2 regions of the Streptomyces sp. NBC_01390 genome follow, and region 1 is predicted to be linked to the other one. Evidence: predicted binding sites of a transcription regulator. Region 1 holds the regulator's gene; the other holds the start of a gene.
What was found. The regulator HspR, encoded in region 1, represses chaperone genes until heat shock. The targets are predictions, from matches to a motif close to TTGAGNNNNNNNNNCTCAA.
Positions count from the first base shown of each region.

Region 2: the regulator HspR is predicted to act here: its motif matches at 2,032-2,050, upstream of lon (endopeptidase La).

Region 1 covers NZ_CP109551.1:5,856,155-5,859,559, forward strand. Annotated here, with positions in the region: gene OG241_RS26420 (ATP-binding protein) at 1-34, opposite strand, end outside; gene OG241_RS26425 (helix-turn-helix transcriptional regulator) at 224-1,075, shown strand; gene OG241_RS26430 (DUF397 domain-containing protein) at 1,104-1,313, shown strand; gene OG241_RS26435 (heat shock protein transcriptional repressor HspR) at 1,462-1,908, opposite strand; gene dnaJ (molecular chaperone DnaJ) at 1,914-3,104, opposite strand; gene grpE (nucleotide exchange factor GrpE) at 3,150-3,405, opposite strand, start outside.
Region 2 covers NZ_CP109551.1:8,443,646-8,447,050, reverse strand. Annotated here, with positions in the region: gene lon (endopeptidase La) at 1-2,009, opposite strand, end outside; gene OG241_RS38155 (GNAT family N-acetyltransferase) at 2,187-2,846, shown strand; gene OG241_RS38150 (rhomboid-like protein) at 2,851-3,405, opposite strand, start outside.

The sequences.
Region 1 (3,405 bases):
GTGCGGTTCCTGTCGGCAGGGCTCTTGTGGGCATGGCACATCCCCTTGCGAGCGAGTGACGGCACGTCAAGGTGGCTCATCCGTCACGGAGTTGGAGCGGTGAGTAACGGGTTCCAGAGTGCACGGCAATCTCCCTGTCCGCAACATCTCTTTTGGAAATATATCCATGATCAAATTAATGAGCTAACGTTCACGCGGACAGGCATCCAGGAAGGGGGCTCGCATGGCTGGATCTCGCCCAACAGTTCGACAACGTCGCCTTGCTGCACTGTTGATCGAGTTCAGGGAGACCGCAGGGAAGACCCTTGATGAGGCGGCGGACCGTATCGGATGTCACCGAACAAAGATCAACCGCATCGAGAACGCACGCTTGGGGATCTCCTTGGGGGAGCTGCGTGACCTGTTGACGTTCTACGGGGTCGAGGATTCCGCCCAGGTCGACGAGATGGTGTCGCTGGCCAGACGGCGGCGGGAACCGGGCTGGGTGCAGCGGGCGGGGCAAGCGCGCCCTACATACACGGACTTCATCGCGTACGAGGACATGACCGACTGCATCCGGTCGTACCAACACAGCATCATTGCCGGGCTCTTGCAGACGCACGACTATGCGCGGGAGATCATCTCCGCCGCCCCCTCCACCCTGAAGCGCGAAGAGATTGATGCGCTGGTGGAAGCACGGATGAAACGTCAGGAGGTCCTGGAAAGGTCCTCGCCTCCGCGGCTGTGCGTGATCGAAGGCGAGGCTGCTCTCCGCGTTCAGGTGGGTGGCAGAGGGGTGCTGCGCAAGCAGTTGGAACACCTGGAGGAGATGGCCGGTCATCCGTCCGTGGAGATTCGGGTCGTCCCTGACCAGGCGGGCGCGCACGCGGGACTGACCGGATCGTTCGTCCACTTCTCGTTCCCTGGTGCGTCGTTCCCGGATGTCGTGTGTTTGGAGCAGCGCACGGGGACGCTTTACCTGGAGTCTCCGGAGGAAGCGGCGGAGTATGCGCTTATCTTCGACTCGCTCCGGTCAATCGCCCTGAGCCCCGGGGACAGCCTCGGCCTGATCGGCCGGGTGCGACGGGAGCTGTAGCAGCATGGAAGGCAGAGGGGTAACAGGCATGAATACAACCAGTCTTGAGACAGCGACCTGGCGTAAGAGCAGCTACAGCGGAGAGGGTGGCGACTGCGTGGAGGTCGCCGCCAGGTTCCCGAACCTGCTGCCCGTACGGGACAGCAAGGACATGTCCGGCCCAAACCTGGTCTTCGACACCCAGGCCTGGACCTCGTTCATGACGGCTTTGAAGGCCGACGAACTCCCCTCGGCCTGAGCAGCAGCGTCCCTGACCCCGCCGGAACATTCCGCGCAACGCCCGTACAGCAAAGCCGCACCCTCACGGGTCTCTGATCGTCAACGGGACACGACAGAGGCCCGGAGGTTCGAACCGAACCTCCGGGCCCCTTCGCACATGAACTTGCCTAGTCCTTGGCCTTCTTGGGCCGCCAGACCACCAACGCACTAGTCTGCTGAACTTCCTGATAAGGCACCAGATCCCGCCGATACGACGCGTGAACCGCCGCCTCCCGCTGCTGCATCGCCGCGGCGGCCCCGTCCAGCGCGGACTCCATCTCCGCAACCCGCGCCTGAAGGGCGGCGACCTGGTTCTCCAGCTCGATGATGCGCTTGATGCCGGCCAGGTTGATGCCCTCGTCCTGCGACAGTGCCTGCACCGTGCGGAGCAGTTCGATGTCGCGGGCCGAGTAGCGGCGGCCCCGGCCGGCGGTGCGGTCGGGGGAGACCAGGCCCAGGCGGTCGTACTGGCGCAGGGTCTGCGGGTGCAGGCCGGACAGCTGGGCCGCCACCGAGATGACGTAGACCGGGGTCTCCTGCGTCAGTTCATACGGATTGCGTCGACGACCGTCCATCTCGGTCAGGCTCCCTTCGCCGCCTCGAACAGCTCCGCCCGCGGATCCTCGTCCACGGTCGCCTCGCGATACGCCTCCAGTGCGTCACGAGCCTTCCCCGTCAGCTCCGTCGGCACACTCACCTCGACGGTGACCAGCAGGTCTCCCCGGGTGCCGTCCTTGCGGACCGCGCCCTTGCCCCGCGCGCGCATCGTGCGCCCGTTGGGCGTGCCCGGGGGCAGCTTCAGGGTGACCGGCGGGCCGCCCAGGGTCGGGACCCTGACCTCGCCGCCGAGTGCCGCCTCGACGAACGTCACCGGCACCGTCACCGTCAGGTTGTCTTCCCTGCGGCCGAAGACCGGGTGGCTGTCGACATGGACGGTGACGTACAGGTCACCGGCCGGGCCGCCCCGCTCGCCGGGTGCTCCCTTGCCGCGCAGCCGGATGCGCTGGTTGTCCGACACCCCGGCCGGGATGCGCACCTGCATCGTCCGCGAGGACTTGGCGCGCCCCGAGCCGTTGCACACCAGGCAGGCGTGCTCCGCGATCAGGCCCCGGCCCTTGCAGTCCGGGCACGGGTCGGTGAGCGAGAAACCTCCGCCCGAGCCGCGCGCCACCTGGCCGGTCCCGACACACGTCGGGCACACGCGCGGTGTGCCGTTCTTGTCGCCGGTCCCGGAGCACGCCTTGCACGGTGACTGGGACGTCATGCGCAACGGGACCGTCGCGCCGTCCACCGCCTCCGTGAAGCTCAGCGTGACCTCGGTGTCGATGTCCTGGCCGCGCCGGGGCTGCGTACGGGTGTTGCCGCCGCCGCCCCGGTTGAACAGGCCGCCGAACACGTCCCCGATGCCGCCGCCGAAGCCGCCCGCACCGGAGCCGGACCCGGCCCCGCCCTGGGCGCCGCCTCCGAAGAGGTCACCCAGGTCGAAGTTGAAGGAGCCGCCGCCCGCGCCCGGCCCCGGACGGAAGCCGCCGTTGCCGAAGAGGGCGCGGGCCTCGTCGTACTCCTTGCGCTTCTTGGGGTCACCGAGGACGTCGTTCGCCTCGGAGATCTCCTTGAAGCGCTCCTCCGCCTTGGCGTTGCCCTTGTTGGCGTCCGGGTGGAACTCGCGGGCGAGTTTCCGGTACGCCTTCTTGATCTCGGCCTCGGTGGCGTCCTTGGGGACGCCGAGGACCTTGTAGAAGTCCTTCTCGATGAAGTCCTTGGTGCTCATCCTCGACGTCCCTCCTCTCCGGAAGTCCCCACCTCAATGCTCACGTCAGCCCTCTTCCGGGCCACCGCTCTCCTTGCCGTCCACCGTGTCGGCCGACTCCGAGTTGCCGCCGGCCGGCGTCGCCCCGGGCTGGGGCTCGGCCACCGCGACCCGCGCGGGACGCAGGTTGCGCTCGCCGAACTTGTAACCCGGCTGCAGGATCGCCACGCAGGTCGTCTCCGTGACGTCCGGCGCGTACGAGTGCATCAAAGCCTCGTGGATCGTCGGGTCGAAGGGCTCGCCCTCCTTGCCGAACTGCTGC
Region 2 (3,405 bases), 2.6 Mb from region 1:
CCGTGCGAGCGGAGGAAGGAGAGCGCGATCTGCGCGGACTCCTTCATCACGTCACCCAGCTGCCCGGTGAGCGTGAGCCCCGCCGCCCCGGTCTCCGGGTCGGCGAGCGAGGCCTCGACATAGAGGACGTCGCCCCCGGCCCCGGTGACCGCGAGCCCGGTTGCGACCCCCGGTACGGCGGTGCGCCGCTCGGCCGGGTCCGTGGCGGACTCGGGCACGTGGTGGGGCCGCCCGATCAGGCCGCGCAGGTCGTCCTCCGTGACGGTGAACGGCAGCTTCCGCTCCCCGAGTTCGTGCTGTGCGGCGACCTTGCGCAGCAGTCGCGCGATGGACCGCTCCAGGTTGCGGACGCCGGCCTCCCGGGTGTACTCCCCGGCGAGCTTGCGCAACGCGCTCTCGTCGAGGGTGACTTCGGGGCTCTCCAGGCCGGCCCGCTCCAACTGCCGTGGCAGCAGGTGGTCCCGGGCGATGACGACCTTCTCGTCCTCCGTGTACCCGTCCAGCCGGACGAGCTCCATGCGGTCGAGCAGGGCCTCGGGAATGGCTTCGAGGACGTTGGCCGTGGCCAGGAACACGACGTCGCTGAGGTCGAGTTCGACTTCGAGGTAGTGGTCGCGGAAGGTGTGGTTCTGCGCCGGGTCGAGGACTTCGAGCAGCGCTGCGGCGGGGTCGCCCCGGAAGTCGGAGCCGACCTTGTCGATCTCGTCGAGGAGAACGACGGGGTTCATCGACCCGGCTTCCTTGATGGCCCGCACGATGCGCCCGGGCAGTGCGCCGACATACGTACGCCGGTGCCCGCGGATCTCGGCCTCGTCCCTGACTCCGCCGAGCGCCACCCGGACGAACTTCCGCCCCATGGCGTGCGCGACGGACTCACCGAGGCTGGTCTTGCCGACCCCGGGCGGCCCGACGAGCGCGAGCACGGCGCCACCACGGCGCCCGCCGACGACCCCGAGGCCGCGCTCGGCCCGCCGCTTGCGCACGGCGAGGTACTCGGTGATGCGCTCCTTCACGTCCTCCAGGCCCGCGTGCTCGGCGTCGAGCACGGTCTGGGCGCCCTGGATGTCGTACTCGTCCTCGGTCCGCTCGTTCCAGGGCAGTTCGAGAACGGTGTCGAGCCAGGTCCTGATCCAGCCGCCCTCGGGCGACTGCTCGGAGGACCGCTCCAGCTTGTCGACCTCCTTGAGAGCCGCCTCGCGCACCTTCTCCGGCAGATCGGCGGCCTCGACGCGGGCCCGGTAGTCGTCGGACTCCTCGCCGTCCTTCTCGCCGTTGAGGTCGCGCAGCTCCTTGCGTACGGCTTCCAGCTGCTTGCGCAGCAGGAACTCCCGCTGCTGCTTGTCGACGCCCTCCTGGACGTCCTTCGCGATGGTCTCGGCGACGTCCTGCTCGGCGAGGTGGTCGCGCAGCTGCTGGGTGGCGAGCTTCAGCCGGGCCACCGGGTCGGTGGTCTCCAGGAGCTCGATCTTCTGGTCGGTGCTGAGGAAGGGTGAGTAACCGGAATTGTCGGCAAGGGTGGAGACGTCGTCGATCGCCTGTACGCGGTCGACGACCTGCCAGGCGCCGCGCTTGCGCAGCCAGGCGGTGGCAAGAGCCTTGTACTCCTTGGCGAGTTCGGTGACATGACCGGGTACGGGGTCCGGCACCGCGTCGTCGAGGTGCGTGCCCTCCACCCAGAGCGCGGCCCCCGGCCCGGTGGTCCCGGCGCCGATCCGCACGCGCCCCCGGGCTCGGATGAGGGCGCCCGGATCCCCGTCGGCCAGCCGGCCGACCTGCTCGACGGTGCCGAGGACACCGGTCCCGGCGTACGCCCCGTCGATGCGTGGCACGAGCAGCACCCTGGGCTTGCCGGACCCGGTGCTCGCGGCGGCCTGGGCGGCCTCGACGGCGGCCCGCACATCGGCGTCGTTGAGGTCCAGCGGAACAACCATTCCGGGCAGCACGACCTCGTCGTCGAGCGGCAGCACGGGCAGGGTGAGCGGTGTGACCGCCGTGGACTCAGTAGCCATGATCTCCCCTTCGGCACTCAAGTTGAGCTATGCCGACTCAATGCTTGACGGCCGCCGAATGTTCCCCGGGGCGTGTTCGCCGTGAGCGATCACCTCTGCCGCGGGGGCCGAACGCCCGCGTAAAGTCACCCACGTAACACTCTCTATCGCATATCAGCCATTACACAAGGAGTTCGGGTGGACGGAACCGTGCAGGCCTGGGTCGACGGCTGGGTGGTCTCACGCGGGGCGGCGCCGCCGCTGGTCGAGCCCTGGGGATACACCATCGACGTGGGCACCTCCCGAGCCGTCACCCGGCATGTCCTGGGCGCGGTGAACGACGGCGTCGAGGAACGGACCGTCCGGAAGGTGGCCGACGCCGTGACCGGGGCGGGCGTGTGGCTCAAGGTGTTCGACGACCCGGCGACAGTCGGCGGCTGGCTCGGCGAAGGCTGGTCGGTCGCCCCGGAGCCGGGCTACCTGATGTCCGTCCCACTGACCGCCTCGGAGGCGCCGACCGCCCCCGACGGCTACCGGGTCCGCACCTGGACGCGCGGCGGCGTCACGCGCGTGATGCTCGCGGGGGCCGACGGCTCCTGGGCGGCCCGCGGCCAGATCGCCCCCACGGGCCGGACGGCGGTCGTCGACCAGGTGGAGACCTCCCCCGCACACCGCCGCCGGGGCCTCGGCGTCTTCGTGATGCGAACGCTCGTACGGGAAGCGTCCGCACAGGGCGCGGAGAGAGGCGTACTGGCTGGAACACCGGAGGGCCGGGCACTGTACGAGTCGCTGGGCTGGCAGGTGGAGGCGCCCCTGACGAGCGCGACGTTCCTGGGAGCGGCCGTCGACAGGCCCTAGAGCCTCAGAGGGGCCTCCGCCATCGACGCACCCAGGGCCAGGTGGCGATCCCGATGGCCAGCGCCGTCACATGTCCCCAGTTGGTCATGGGATCGGCGTAGGCGACGAGGTCCTGCACCAGCGTCCCGCCGAGCACCCCCAGCAGCGGCCATCCCAGCCAGGGCCTCAGCAACCCCGCCAACGCCCCCACACTCGCCGCGACCCCGAAGCTGATCCCGTAGTCGAGCCGATGCAGCGAACTCTCGGGCAGCCACCCCACCAGCACCCCGAGCCCCACCGGCACCTCGGTCGCGAGAGTGGCCAACACATGCCCGAGCGCGAACACCCAGGCGGTACGCAGGCCGCCGATCCGCCGCTCCAGCGCCGTAAGAACAAGGAGGAAGAGGATGCCGTACGGCGAGGTCACGCCTCCCACGACCCACAGCGCGCTGGCGACCAGCACGAGCACGGGCGTCCGCAGCAGGTGGGCGACATCCGTGCTGGTGCCCTGATGGAGGGCGTGCACGAGGGCGGGGTCCGCGTGTTCGGCCACATATGCCGTGACCAGCAGGACAGCCGC